3 regions of the Paenibacillus sp. FSL H8-0457 genome follow, and region 2 is predicted to be linked to each of the others. Evidence: riboswitches for the same ligand, from Rfam matches in the RefSeq annotation. Region 2 holds a riboswitch; each other region holds the start of a gene.

Region 1 (5,015 bases), 2.2 Mb from region 2:
ATCCGGCGGGCGATTACGATGCGCTGCGGATTACGTTAGGCGAAGGCCAAGGACAAAACTGGTGGTGCGTCCTGTTCCCGCCGCTTTGTTTCATTGACGGCGGCAGCGGGGATGCGGCAGCCCAGCCTGTAGAGACGGGGATCCAAACGGTGTCCGCCGATGCGGGCGACGCTTCTCCGGAGGAAGCGCCGAAGAAGGCAAGCGAAAGCAAGCCTGAGGTCCGCTTCTTCCTGTGGGATATGTTCCTGGGCCTCTGGAATTGGGTGGCAAGCTTGTTCTAGGATGATCCCGCGTATGGATTTCCAATACGGATCGGGTATGATAAACTTGGATGAAGAAGAGTGCTTTCTCTTTGGCGCGACTGGTTTGAATGGGAACCGGCACGGGACTGAAGAACGAGAAGCGCTTTTTCTTTTGGATCATAGGCAAAACGAGTTTGGGTGTTTATATATTTCATATACAGAAAGCTTGGGATAGGTATGGAACAGAACGGGAATGGCAAGGAACGCAACCTGCAGCGGGAACAAGGCTCCCGGAATGCTGCATCGAAACCAACCAAAGTGTGGCACGTCTTAAGCTCCCTCTCCAAGGAGAACCTCGGGTCCGAGAAGGAAGCGAAGCAGGCGCTGCACGAAGCAGGACAGGTGCTTGCACAGGGCGGTACGGTGGCTTTTCCGACGGAAACGGTGTACGGACTTGGTGCTGACGCCGGCAATACGGAGGCGGTCGAGCGCATCTTCGCCGCCAAGGGTCGGCCATCGGACAATCCATTAATCGTGCATATCTCGGAGCTGGCTCAGCTTGACGGCTTGGTCCAACAGGTGAACGAGACGGAGCGGGCGCTGATGGCGTCGTTCTGGCCCGGACCGCTGTCGCTGGTGCTGCCCGTGAAACCGGGCGCCGTATCGCCTCGCGTGACGGCCGGGCTCGATACGGTTGCCGTGCGGATGCCGGATCACCGCGTGGCGCTGGCTCTGATCAGCGCCGCCGGTTGTCCGCTCGCCGCACCGAGCGCGAATCGCTCCGGCCGGCCAAGCCCGACGCTGGCCAGCCATGTGCTGGAGGATCTGGCGGGGGCGATCGACGGCGTGCTCGACGGCGGCCCGGCCGGGGTGGGCGTCGAGTCGACGGTGGTGCAGGTCGGCGAAGACGGTGCCGTCACGGTGCTCCGCCCGGGCGGCGTCACGGCCGAGCAGCTTGCCGCGGTGGCGGCAAGCGTGCGCCAGGACCCGGCGCTGCAGCGCGCCGCCGGGGAGGCGGAGAGCCCGGCGCCGCGCTCGCCGGGCATGAAGTACACGCACTACGCACCGAAGGGTGCGATGTGCGTGGTGCAGGGCCCGCGTGCCGACGCGGTGTCGGCACGCATCGCGGCCGAGCTCGAGGCGGCGGCCCGGCGCGGGGAGGTGACCGGCGTGCTGTCGTTCGACGAGCACATCGGTCACTACCGCGCGGACGTTGCCGTCTCGCTCGGCAGCCTGGCCGCGCCGGAGGAAGCGGCCCGCCGGCTGTACGCCGGCCTGCGCCGCTTCGATGAAGAAGGCGCGACCTTCATCCTGGCCGAAGCGTGCCCGGAGCAGGGGCTTGGCGCAGCCGTCATGAACCGGCTGCTGAAGGCCGCGGGACATCACATCATCCACGTCAATGCCGATGCCGATTGAACGGTTTTAGCATGATTTCCCCCTTGTCCGCATATGGTGTACAAGACCATGGGACTTGGGGGAATGGGGATGTTGGAGGCGTCTGTCCAATCGGGACAGCTTGCGGCGATTCTGCTGATGGCGGTTGCACTCGGGCTAGACGCATTTTCGCTTGGCATCGGAGTCGGAATGAGAGGCGGCATGCGTTTAGGCCATATGCTGGGCATCAGCTTCATGATCGCATTGTTTCACATGCTTATGCCGCTGGCGGGCTTGTTTGCCGGCCGCTATGTAGGCATGCTGCTGGGGCACGTCACAGGGTTTGCGGCCGGCGGGCTGCTTCTCCTGCTGGGTGGACATATGCTGTATAATGCTTGGCGGGGCGGGGAAGGTCAGCGCATTCATCCTACCGCGTTCTTCGGCATGCTGCTGTTTTCGCTCAGCGTCAGCATCGACTCCTTCTCGGTAGGCGTTTCGCTTGGAATGTTCGTGGATGATGTGCTGCTGATCGTGATCTCCTTCGGCGTCGTTGGCGGTTTGCTGTCCATTCTCGGCCTGCTGCTCGGCCGTCAGGTGAGCAACAAGCTGGGAGAGTACGGTGAAATGCTGGGCGGACTGATTTTGATCATCTTTGGCGTGATGTTTATCTTTTGACGCAATATTTGTTACAATAATCCCAAAACAACCTACAACGGGGAGGTACGGGACCGTGAAAAATATATTGTTTGTCTGCACGGGGAATACGTGCCGCAGCCCAATGGCGGAAGGGATGCTGCGCAAGCTCGCCAAACAGCGGGGCATTCCGCTGGAAACGCAATCCGCCGGCGTCTCGGCCGTAGACGGCATGCCGGTATCCCGTCATGCGGAATCGATACTGCGGGATCAGGATATTCAAGATCGCTTGGTATCTAAGCCGCTGACTCCGAATCTGGTGGAATGGGCAGACCTGATTCTGACGCTGACCCAGTCGCATAAGCAGTATGCGATTCGGCAGTTCCCGCATGCCGCCGACAAGATGCACACGCTGAAGGAATTTGTGGAGGATGACCGGCGGGTGCTGGATGATCTGCGGGAGCAGGACAGCCTGTACGCAACGCTCGAGCTGGCCAGATCGCTGGGCCGCGATGTCAGCGACCGCGACCGGGAGCGTCTGATCGAGCTGCGCCAGCGCATTCCGAGCTTCGATATCTCCGATCCCTTCGGCGGCTCGCGGGAGGAGTACGAGGCGACGGCGGCGGAGATTCGGACGGCGCTCTTCCGCCTGCTGGACAAGCTGGAAGCGGATCAGCATAAATAGGATCGGCTTCCACGGAAGCGAAGAGTAAATCTGGATCCGGGCTCAATATGGCTAAAAAAGCCGCTTGCCTTTCGCAGGGTATTGCTTTAAGATGAAGGTGAAAAACATGAATCCGATGTAACTGGCGACGAAGTGGATGAAACCACGATGGAGCATCGGAATATACGGCCGGTCGCCTGGGCAAAGAGCATTTGGAGCACAATACGTGCGCCGACTGCTCTTTTTTCGTCTTTTGCGTGGAGTTTGGGTTATAATGAAACAAGCTAAAACGCAAAAGCGAACATTCGAGGGGGTTTTTCATAGATGAAAATTGCATTGGGTACCGATCATGCCGGCATTCGTCTGAAAGAGGAGATCGTGGAGGTCATTCGGGGTCTTGGACACGAGGTGGAGGATCTTGGCTGCGGCTGTTCCGATTCCGTGGATTATCCCGATTACGCGCTTCCGGTGTGCGAGAAGGTGGTCTCGGGTGAAGCGGATCGGGGCATCCTGATCTGCGGAACGGGAATCGGCATGAGCATTGCCGCCAACAAGGTGCCGGGCATCCGCTGCGCGCTGACGCATGATGTATTTTCGGCCAAAGCCACGCGTGAGCATAATGACAGCAACGTGATTGCGCTGGGCGAGCGCGTCGTCGGCCCCGGGCTTGCTGCCGAGATCGTCAGCGCATGGCTGACAACGGATTTCAGCCAGGGCGAACGTCATGTCGGCCGCGTAAACAAGATCAAGGCCATCGAGGAGCGTTACCTGAAGAGCGAATCGCGATAGGTCGACGCGTAAAGCTGCTGCGGTTATTGCGTATGGAATGAAGCATCTTCTGTGAAAAAATTCATCGGGAGGACTGTGACATGACGGATATCTCCAAGGTTTCCTTGAGCGAACAGACGGCGCGGATCGTCCGCGAGCTGGCCGAAGCGGCAGCCTTAGGACCGGGCAAGGTGCTGGTCATCGGAGCCAGCACCAGTGAAGTGGTCGGACGCCGGATCGGCACAGGCGGCGCTCTTGAAACGGCGCAGCAGCTTCTTCAGGGCATTGCCGAGGTTCAAGCGGAATTCGGCTTCGCTGTAGCCTATCAATGCTGTGAGCATTTGAACCGGGCGCTAGTCATGGAGCGGGGACTGCTTGAAGAGCTGCGCCTGACGGAAGTGGCGGCTGTACCGATTCCGGGGGCGGGAGGCTCCATGGCCTCGGCGGCGTATCGGAGTATGAAGGAGCCCTGCCTTGCGGAATCCATTGAGGCCCATGCGGGTGTCGATATCGGCGAGACGCTGATCGGCATGCATTTGCGGAGAGTGGCGGTTCCGTTCAGGCCGAGCGAGCGTTATATCGGCGATGCGCGCGTAACGGCGGCTTACACCCGGCCGAAGCTGATCGGTGGGGAACGCGCCGTGTACCGGCTTGAGCAGCGGGATGATTCCACAATGTGCGATTGATTCGAATGAGAGCTCGCTTTAGTCATTAGGTAAACTTGTAGTCTTGACTTGGCAAGAGAAAATAACGATTGATTATGGGAGGATATGAACATGATGGAACATTTGCGGAAGAATGACCCGGCTGTATTGGAAGCGATGGATTTGGAACTGAAGCGTCAACGCAGCAACATTGAGCTGATTGCCTCCGAGAACATCGTCAGCGAAGCGGTTATGGAAGCCATGGGGACGGTGCTGACGAATAAATATGCGGAAGGCTACCCTGGCAAGCGTTATTACGGCGGCTGTGAGCGAGTGGATATCGTGGAGGATATCGCCCGCGACCGCGCGAAGGAATTGTTCGGTGCCGAGCATGCCAACGTTCAGCCGCACTCCGGCGCCCAAGCGAACATGGCGGTGTATTTGGCTGCGCTCAAGCCTGGAGATACCGTGCTCGGCATGAACCTGGCCCACGGCGGCCATTTGACTCACGGAAGCCCGGTTAACGCGTCCGGCCTTCTGTACAATTTCGTTGCATACGGCGTGCAGGAAGACACGTTCCTTATCGATTACGACGAAGTCCGCAAAGCGGCTTTCAAACACCGTCCTCGTCTGATCGTGGCGGGTGCAAGTGCATATCCTCGCATCATTGATTTCGAGAAGCTTGCTGCC
Region 2 (5,015 bases):
ATTCGTTTTCATTGAAAATGTAATGCTGACGCATGAACAACATAAATCAGGAGGACAAGATTATGGCAAAAGCAAAAGTTCCAAAGCGACCCACCAGGGATGAGTTTGTACTGGAAGAGCTCGGAAATCAGCTTACGGAAGCTTATCAGGAGGAATCGATCATCGTACTGACGGTCTGGGGATGGGAAGAGGCGGTCCGCGGACAAATCGATCAAATGGACTCCCGCACAGGGAAGGTGCATATGAAACAGAACGGCGTCATTACGAAGGTTCCTTTTATGGATATTATGGAAGTGAATTATCCCAGGGACTAAACATAAGCGAACCGAAAAAAAGGAGATCCCTGAGGATCTCCTTATCTTTTTTTCATATCCCTGCATGCATTCAAATGTCACTGCACCACGCCGCTGAGCAAATCCTCCCACTGCTGGACAATGCGCGTTTTATCCAGGCGATGGCCGATTAACGTAAGATAGCCGCGCTGCAGCTTCAGCGTGCTGGGCTCGATGGCAAGCTGTGAACCTGCCCACTGAACCAGGGAGGGACCCGTGGAGAGCTGAATATATCCTTTGGCCCGTAGCAGGCCGGAACCGCGTGCAGCGAGAAAGGTTTCGATGAGGCTGATCTCAAGCGGGAAAGGGGTCGGTGCAGATAGAGTCAAGGTATCCAGGCCGGTATAGGAATGGCTGCCGTGTCCGGCCTCCTCTTCATGACCATGGCGATGGCGATGCTCATTATGAATGAAAGCTCCTTCATGGTTGCGGCGACCCAGCTTGCTCCGATCTTCTTCGCCGGTCCAAGCGCTGCCTTGCAGGCGGTCCGCAGGACTCCCTTGCCGGTTCGAAGAATGAGATGAATGGCTATGATTCTCCGTTGGCTCTAGCTGAAGGGCCGCAAACATTTCATGCTCATCCAAACGGCTGTAGTCGGTTACGGACAGGCTTGCCGTCGTATTGATTTTTCTAATGGAGGTAATGACTTTATGGATCTGTTTCTCTTCGCATTCTCCCGCCTTGTTCAGGATGATCCGGTCCGCGAAGCTGATTTGTCCCCGCAGGGTACGGACCAGCTCGCGACTGGATGCAAAGAAGCTGTTGTACTCGAGAAATTTGCTGCAGTCGGCCAAGGCGATTTTGCCACGGATCGATATTCGATCCACCAGTGACGGATCCTGCAAATCCTCAAGAATCTGTTCAGGATTCGCCACTCCGGTCGTCTCGATGAAGACGAGATCGGGCTTTTGATCTAACAGGCTTTTCAGGGCTTGCCCCAGCTCGTCGCGTTTGGTGCAGCAGATGCAGCCGTCAAGCAGCTTCTCGATCGGAAGATCCGGCATTTCACCGGACAGGATATCGCCATCCACGTCCTGTTCGCCCATCTCATTCATCAGGACGGCGGTTCTCCATTGCCGTTTGGCGGCATACGCCAGCAGCCTGAGGAGCAGCGTGGTTTTGCCGCTCCCCAAAAATCCGCTAATCAGCACGACGGGTATCTTGTTCATTTATTGATTTCCTCCTTGGTCTCGATATCATTCGAATACAGTTCATCAAACTCTGCGACAGAGTCCGGATTCGTGAAAATGTAAGGGGATGACGGCTGCTCGATCGGCTGAATCCGTTCCGCTTGAATCTGCAGCGTTTCCTTACCGTCCACAGTGGTGACCTGGATCGTGCCATCGATCTGAACCCACGCGTCATTCGCGAACGACGAAGCATTCGCGTCGCGCACAATGACCCCGAACGGGACGGCGTCTGCCGTGCAGCACATCACGAGGAAGCGGCTGACGGCGAAGGCGTCTTCGTTCATATGTCCATCGCGGAAAACAAATCCTTGGACGGTGATGGCCTTTCCTTGAAAATGCTGTTTGTACATATCCATGGCCCCAACGGTCTCCGAGAAAATGTCCGGCTCCACTCGGATGACGGGTAAGGTATATAAGCGCTTGGCCAGCTCCGCGAATTCCACGCTGTAGATGTCTTTGGGAACAAAACGCTCGTTCAGTGCGATGTCCTCCGCTGCCGCCAGGTCATCATTCGTTCCATGCTTCTCCATGCCCGATACGGCGGGAGCATTCCGCTCCTCGGTTTTACGGCGAACATCGGGGTTCGGATAGGTGTAGATCATGCCTTTTTTGGCCGCCATATCGCTGCCGAGGGCTTGGTCCGGCAGGAGCAGGCCGAACAGCAGCGGCACCGAGAATAACCCGTAAACCGATATGTTTTTGATCAGTCCGCTGGGCAGGGGGTGCTCGCAATCGCACACCTCGCCGGAAACTCCCGCAATGGCGTGCCACAGCATGCCGAAAGCTATGAACAACAGCGGCACGGGACAGAGCAGAAGCAGGGTCTGCATATGGGGAGCCAAGTAATAGTCCAGCGAATTTGATGCGTTCAAATGCATGATATAGGCGGCCAGAGCTGCGATAAGCAGCGATCGCAGTATATAGTGGCTTCGCAGGCTCAGACTGGGATTCACGTCCCGAACACCTCCAATCTCAAGTGGATATCCGAAGGCATAACAGCCTGAAGGTGCCGTTATTCCAACCGTTTTCGTGTATTGCCACTCTAGTTTGTTTACTACACCTAACCGCCGAATAGCGCGTTGACGGTTACAGAGCCGATAAAGACAAGCGTAATCACCAGCAGGCTTAAACCGATCACGAATTTGGTCTTGAAGGTAGCCGACAGCATGAGCAGGCTTTTGAAATCCAGCATCGGGCCGAGAACCAGGAAGGAAACCAGCGGGCCGACGGTAAAGGTGTGCGTGAATGCCGATGCCACGAAGGCGTCCGAAGTTGAGCAGAGGGACAGGATGAAGGCAAATCCCATCATGAACAGATAGGAGGCGGCAGGACCGTTCCCCAGAGCCAGCAGTTCCTCCCTCGGAATGAAGGATTGGATGCAGGCCGTCAGGAAAGCACCCAGGACTAAATATTTGCACATCTCGATCAGCTCGTCTCCGGCGTGGACAAACATGCTTCTCCAGGTTTTGGGATGCTCATGCAACAAACGTTCCCCCTTGCTGGAGCCCTGTTCGGCGAACTCTTGAAGAGAACGCTTCAGGGGGCTGCTTTTTGAAAAAACATAGACGAGCAAACCCGTCGTCACCGCGACTGCAAAAGCCAGTCCCATTCGTCCGATCATCACTTCGGGATGCGAACGGAAGGCCATGATCGTTGATGCGAATACAATGGGATTCAGAATAGGACCGCTGAGGATAAAGGTGACGGCGATATAGGCGGGCATACCTTTCAGCATCAACCTGCGAACGACCGGGATCATCCCGCATTCGCAGATGGGAAACAGGATGCCGAGCATGGAAGCGAACAGGACGCCAACCACCGGATTCTTCGGCGTGAGACGCCGCACCCATTGCTCTTTTACGAACAGCTGCAGAAGGGACGACAGCAGCACTCCAAGCAAAATAAAAGGAAGTGCCTCAAGGAAGATGCCCGTGAAGACGGTTTTAATCTGCTGTAGGTCTTGGCTGGATATGGGGTTGAAGTCCCTCTGCAGCCATATCGTCAAGACCGGAATCACGAACACAAGCGGCAGTATAAAGGGCAGCATTTTGAAGATCGCCGGATATCTCATCAAGGCCTCCTGGAGCGAATTGTTCTTAAGACATTCTATGCTTGTACCATCGGCAACATACGTGATTCCAGGCAATAAATCAAAAACTTTACGATTAAAGGGCTGCCGCATAGCCGGTGGCGCGAAGTCCAAAGTCGTGATATATTAAAAAAAGTTATCCATGTGTTACTGGCGTAGCTTGGGTCACCAAGAGGGAGCACATGGGATCATATGCCGTACGCCTGGGCAAGAGGTAAGGAGACGTTTGAGTCGCCTTGCCTCTTTATGTTTTTAATACAATGGCGAAGGAGCGGATTAGCATGAGTAAGGAACCCGTAATTTTGGATGGAAAAAAAGTATCCGATAATATCAAGGCAAAACTGACGGTGAAGGTACAGGAATTGAAACAGCAAGGGGTAACCCCTTGTCTGGCAACGATTCTGGTTGGCGATGATCCTGCTTCGGCGACCTATGTGCGGATGAAGGGAAATGCGTGCGAGCGGCTTGGCATCATATCCAAAAAAGTAGTGCTGGAGACATCGACAACGACGGAGGAGCTGATTGCCGCGATTCAAGCACTGAACGAGGATCCGAACGTCCACGGTATTCTGCTTCAGCACCCGGTACCGCACCATATCGATGAGCGGGCGGCTTTTGATGCCATCGACATTAAAAAAGACGTGGATGGAGTAACCACGCTCGGGTTCTCGCAAAATGCGTTTGGTTTCGCCGATTACCCGTCATGTACGCCGGCGGCGATTATCGCGATTATGGACTATTACAGCCTGCCGATCGAAGGGAAGCATGCGGTGGTGGTCGGACGCAGTCCGATTCTGGGCAAGCCGGTATCGATGATGCTGCTCAATCGTAACGCCACGGTTACGATCTGCCATTCGAGAACGAAGAACCTTGGGGAGATTGTGTCCCAAGCGGATATTGTGGTTGCGGCCGTAGGCAAGCCTAATTTCATTCAAGGGGACTGGATCAAGCCGGGTGCCGTCGTGTTAGACGCCGGTTACAATAAAGGAAACATCGGGGACTGCGATTACGAAGCCTGCGTCAAGGCGGCATCCGCAATCACGCCGGTACCGGCGGGCGTCGGCCCCGTGACGATAGCGACATTGCTGAAGCATACCGTCGAATCGGCCGAGCGAACCGTCCGAGGCAAAGGGAATGCACTTGACCATTAGTATGTGAAGTAAGGCTGCACCCATGAATCATCCCCTTCGAATCCTTCATTTCATGCCAGAGCCTGGAACATAGAAGCAAATATGGACCATGCAATGCTAGGCTTGGAGCCCGCATTTCACGGACCCCTGGACGTCATGGTATAGTTAGGAATAAGCGAATTACGAAGGGGAGAGATTCATGTTTATACGAATCATGGCCTGTTGTGCGGGACAACAGGGAGCTGCAGAGAATGATCCGTTCGATGCTGCGCTG
Region 3 (5,015 bases), 160 kb from region 2:
TGCTGAGCGACAGCAATTCCTCTTGGCCTTGACCCACAAAAAGGCTGACGGCGGCAGGACCCGCGAATATAACCAGCAGGCCCACGACGATGCTGAATGATCCTGAGAGCCAAATACACTGCTTAACCCCCAGTTTGATCCGGTCTATGCGATTCGCTCCGAAGTTCTGAGCGGCAAAAGTCGCCATCGTAATCCCGAAGGAACTCATCGGCTGCGTGGCGAGCATATCAATCTTCTGAGCCGCGGTATAAGCCGCAACGGCTGTTGCCCCGAGACCGTTTAGCGTGATCTGCAGAATAATGGCTCCGATGGCGATAATGGAGGCTTGGAAGCCCATCGGAAAACCTACCCACATATGCTGGCGAATAAATTTCCAATCGATGGACCAGTCGGCATTCTTGAATTGAAGGAGCGGGACCTTCTTATGAATGTAGATCAGACAGAGCAGGCAGGAGAACAGCTGCGATACAACCGTGGCAAGTCCGGCTCCGGCGACTCCCATCTTAAATACGAGAATGAATAAGAGGTCGAGCACGATGTTCAGAATGCTTGCAACGACCAGGAAGAGAAGCGGCGTCCGGCTGTCGCCGAGAGCGCGGAGCAGGTTAGCCAGCAAATTAAACAGAACGGCCGCGCCGACGCCCCAGTTAATGACAATCAGATACGAATACGCATCATCCAAAATTTCGGCAGGGGTGTTCATCATGACGAGGACGGGTCTCGTAAATATAACGCTCACGATAGTGAGGAATACCGTGAACACCAGACTGATCCATACACTCGTTCCCACGCTTTTGCGGACGCCTGCGATATCCTTAGCTCCAAAACGCTGTGCCGTTATGATAGACAAGCCAGCCGTCAATCCCTGGGCAAAGCCGATGACAAAAAACAAAATGCTGCCTGTCGAGCCAACGGCTGCAAGTGCGTTCACGCCAATGGTACGTCCCACGATAAGGGTGTCTGCCATGTTGTAAAATTGTTGAAAAATATTACCGATCAAAAGCGGGATGGTAAACATGATAATCAGCTTGATCGGACTTCCTTGCGTCATGTCTCTCATGTAGATTCTCCTATGCCTTCAATAAACGTTCCTCTAGAGATTTATTTGAAATATTATGCTCCAAGCAGCGCTTATCGCATCGAATGGAAACATTATAATGGGTGAGGGTCGTTTGTATTCTTGTGTATCTTATCATGAAAGAACATAAATTTCTCCCTATTTATTCCCGAAATCAAAACTAAAAGCAAGTACTCGTGATCAGAAGAGTTTGTACTCCATTTGGATCCCTGATTTCTCTATAACTGAAAAGGCCAACCGGTCATTTCGGTTGGCCTTTTTCAACATGATGACATGTGATATCCCTATGGAATTCCGATGTTTATGCCTCTTCGACGGCAAGCTTATCCAAGGCCAGCTTCGCACGTGACCGCGCTTCTTCGACATCGCCGGCGGTTGACAGCGCGACTGCTACTCGTCTTCCGACCTTGGTTACCGGTTTGCCGAACATGCGAAGCTGCGTATTCGGAACGGCCAGCGCTTGCTCGGCGCCTGTAATCGTATAGTCTTCCAGCTCTCGGCCGGCTTTCAGGGGGCGGCTGGCTCCCGGCGTGATCAATTCGATCTCTGGTATCGGAAACCCGAGAATGGCACGGACATGAAGCGCAAATTCGGATAGATTTTGCGTGACCAGCGTAACCAGCCCAGTATCATGCGGACGCGGGGATACCTCGCTGAAGTATACCTTATCCTCGGCCAAAAACAATTCAACGCCGAACAAGCCGTATCCGCCAAGCTCGTCGGTAATCTTCCGCGCAATATATTTAGCTTCCTCGATTTGCGCTTCAGACATATCGTGCGGCTGCCACGATTCGATATAATCTCCGCTTTCCTGAATATGCCCGATCGGCGCACAGAAGCTTGTTCCATTGACGGAGCGGACGGTCAGAAGCGTGATTTCCGACTGGAATGAAATGAATTCCTCAATGATCACCCTTCCGTTCTGCACGCGGCCGCCTTCCATGGCGATGTTCCAGCAGGACTCGATATCCCCTTCCGAACGGCACACGCTTTGACCTTTGCCGGAGGAGCTCATCAGCGGTTTGATCACGCACGGAAAACCCATGTCCAGGACAGACTGCTTGAATTCCTCATAGGTATCGGCAAATCGATAGTCCGCAGTCGGCAGTCCCAACTCCTCTGATGCCAACCGGCGGATCCCTTCACGGTCCATCGTAAGCTTTGCGGCTCTGGCGGTAGGAATCACCCGATACCCCTCATCCTCCAGCTTCACCAGCTCCGCAGTAGCCAGCGCTTCAATCTCCGGAACGATCAGGTCCGGCTTTTCCAACTCAATAATAGCGCGCAGCTTCTCTCCGTCCAGCATATCGATCACATGGCTGTGATCGGCAACGTGCATGGCAGGAGCATCGGCATAACGATCGACGGCTACGGTTTGGACACCCAATCGTTGTGCTTCAATTACGACTTCTTTCCCTAGTTCTCCGGATCCCAGCAGCAATATTTTTTTCGTTTTGAACATCGTTGTTTTATCCCCTTTTCATAGTTTCAGAGACGATAGAAGCCCAAGAAAATAATAAAGAGGTAAGGGAAATAAACTCCCTTACCTCTGCCCAGGCGTACGGCCGTTGTCATTCATGTGCTCCCTCATGGTTCCCCATGCTACGCCAGTCACACATAAACCTATACATTGTTACATAAATGATACTGAATCTTTTCGTTAAATGCAATATCAGCCTGCGTCTTTAAGATTTAGACTTCAACATTTCGATCATATCCCGAAGCGAGTGTGACAGCCATTTCTTAGGATGAATGACAATCTGGATGTCCAGTCGAATGTCAGGGTGTTGAAAGGGAAGAATCGCCAGCTCTCCCCTCTTGATTTCCTCCTCTGCTACCATTCTCGGCAATAGTGAGATGCCGGTACCGGACATGATATATCTTTTGATTGCCTCGGGGTTGCCCAATTCCAAACCAATACGGACGGGAGCTCCGCTGGCGCGCAGCACTTTTTCCAACATGATCCGGTAATTGCAAGTATCCTCGGTCATAATCCATTCGTAATCAGCCAGATACTCCAGCTCGATGACGGGCAACCTGAGAAGCGGATGATCCGGATGGGCAATCAGATGGAGGGGCTCTTCCCGGATCGGGATCCAATTCAATGAAGTGTCTTCCGGTTTGTTCTCCAGAATAAGCCCGAGATCGTACTCACCCTCTCTTACCTTACTGACGATGCTATCTTCACGATCCGTTTGCAAGCGGATGGCAAGATCTTCATGCTCCTGTCTTAGCCGATGAAGGACGGATGGAAGAAAATATGCGGCAAGCGAATCGATCGTTCCAATCGATAAGATGCCCCCGCCTTGTTTCGTCAGCTTTTCCTTAGACTGCTGGAACAGATCCAGCATTTGGACAGCATACTTGAACAGCTCCTCCCCTGACTTCGTCAGGCGCAGGCCTCTGCCATACCGTTCAAACAGCTTGACGCCGTATTCCTTCTCCAGCTTCTGAATCTGGGTGGTAACGCTGGATTGTGCATAACCCAATTCGTCAGCAGCTTTAGTAAAGCTCTTTCGAACAGCAACCTCCCTGAAGGTTTGCAGATAGATCAGTTCCATCGCTCTCTCCTCATCAATAATATTGATAATAACTATCTATTATTATAGATAACACCGATCCCGATTCCCATGGTAAAGTAAAGCCACAATTCATGAAATGGAGGAAAGATCATGTTGAGTCCGCAAGATTTGAGAGGTATTTATGTTCCGGTGGTCACTCCCTTTTCACATGAATACGCATTGGATGTTCCGTCTTATCATCGTTATTTGGAGAATTTGTTATCCCATGACATTCAAGGATTGATCATCAACGGTACGACCGGAGAGGCGCCGACGGTAACTTGGGAAGAGGTCGTTCAAGTGGTGGAGGAAACGCGAAAAGGTCTGGACGGGCGGCAATTGCCGGTCATTATTGGTACGGGTACCAACGATACGTTCTCCAGCATGAAGCGGACGGAATGGGCAGGACATATCGGGGCAGACGCGGTATTGGTGGTCACGCCGTATTACAGCCGCCCTTCGATTGAGGGCATTATACAACATTTCTGCAAAGTCGCGGAGGTGGGGATACCGGTTATTTTGTACGAAGTTCCTTCGCGCACTGGAATTTCCTTACCGGTCGATGCCATTCGAAGAATCATGGAGATCCCCGGTGTCATCGGAATGAAGGACAGCACTGCGAGTACGGAGCTTATGAGAAGCTTGTCTCCATACGATACGAAGCCTGTTCTATGCGGGGACGATGTCCGCTTTCATGAGATGCTGCGTCATGGTGCATCCGGGGGCATTTTGGCGTCGGCCAATGTGAATACCGAGGCTTTTATTCGTGTGTATCAATTAGCTGCCCAAGGGGATTATTCTCGTTCCGAAAAGGAGTTTGAAGTGCTGCTTCCCGTTATTCATCAGTTGTTCGCAGAATCCAATCCAGCTCCGCTAAAATGGCTTCTTGCCAAGCAAGGCCTTATCTCATCCGACACCCTGCGCCTGCCGATGGGCCCCATTACGGATGAGCTCAAGCTATCTTTGGATCAAGCATTCAAAGGCTGAGAAACTTTAAATCATGGACGTAACAGGTTTCTCCTCAAGAGTGGCGGGACGCATTCGCTTCCTTGCCATGCTTGAATGGATGATTCGAAGCTATAGGGCGCACATGCTTTCAATCAGTAGATGATGGGATGGATGATACTGACATTTTACGCAAAAAAAGATATCCTGCTTAGATCTATCGCTTTAAAGGATTGATGAATGAAATCGCCCCACTTATAATATGGGTACATTCAATTCCTCCCAGAAATTTGAAAGGAGACTTGCAGTGCTGCCCTATTCCACCCCTAATCATGATTTTGCCTTTGAACAATCTGTAATCGGTATGGCTTTGGTATCGCTAGATGGAACGATTCTTAAGGTCAATTCGGCACTATGTGATCTGTTGGGTT

Evidence for each region. A riboswitch is a leader RNA that binds a small molecule or an ion and turns the genes downstream of it on or off. The one in region 2 is predicted to bind ZMP and ZTP.
Region 1: linked by a shared signal. The riboswitch ahead of rpiB (ribose 5-phosphate isomerase B) and the one ahead of MHI43_RS19630 (tetrahydrofolate dehydrogenase/cyclohydrolase catalytic domain-containing protein) in region 2 are both predicted to bind ZMP and ZTP.
Region 3: linked by a shared signal. The riboswitch ahead of purT (phosphoribosylglycinamide formyltransferase 2) and the one ahead of MHI43_RS19630 (tetrahydrofolate dehydrogenase/cyclohydrolase catalytic domain-containing protein) in region 2 are both predicted to bind ZMP and ZTP.

Annotation. Positions count from the first base shown of each region.
Region 1 covers NZ_CP150293.1:6,638,307-6,643,321, reverse strand. The annotation lists gene spoIIR (stage II sporulation protein R) at 1-281, shown strand, start outside; gene MHI43_RS30030 (L-threonylcarbamoyladenylate synthase) at 480-1,658, shown strand; gene MHI43_RS30025 (manganese efflux pump) at 1,728-2,291, shown strand; gene MHI43_RS30020 (low molecular weight protein arginine phosphatase) at 2,347-2,934, shown strand; ZMP/ZTP riboswitch at 3,042-3,123, shown strand; gene rpiB (ribose 5-phosphate isomerase B) at 3,238-3,702, shown strand; gene MHI43_RS30010 (TIGR01440 family protein) at 3,783-4,367, shown strand; gene glyA (serine hydroxymethyltransferase) at 4,458-5,015, shown strand, end outside.
Region 2 covers NZ_CP150293.1:4,459,355-4,464,369, reverse strand. The annotation lists gene MHI43_RS19650 (YolD-like family protein) at 63-314, shown strand; gene MHI43_RS19645 (GTP-binding protein) at 392-1,501, opposite strand; gene MHI43_RS19640 (TIGR03943 family protein) at 1,498-2,475, opposite strand; gene MHI43_RS19635 (permease) at 2,583-3,593, opposite strand; ZMP/ZTP riboswitch at 3,748-3,827, shown strand; gene MHI43_RS19630 (tetrahydrofolate dehydrogenase/cyclohydrolase catalytic domain-containing protein) at 3,893-4,762, shown strand.
Region 3 covers NZ_CP150293.1:4,303,701-4,308,715, forward strand. The annotation lists gene MHI43_RS18855 (MATE family efflux transporter) at 1-1,060, opposite strand, end outside; gene purT (phosphoribosylglycinamide formyltransferase 2) at 1,380-2,540, opposite strand; ZMP/ZTP riboswitch at 2,623-2,703, opposite strand; gene MHI43_RS18865 (LysR family transcriptional regulator) at 2,764-3,639, opposite strand; gene dapA (4-hydroxy-tetrahydrodipicolinate synthase) at 3,751-4,626, shown strand; gene MHI43_RS18875 (PAS domain-containing sensor histidine kinase) at 4,892-5,015, shown strand, end outside.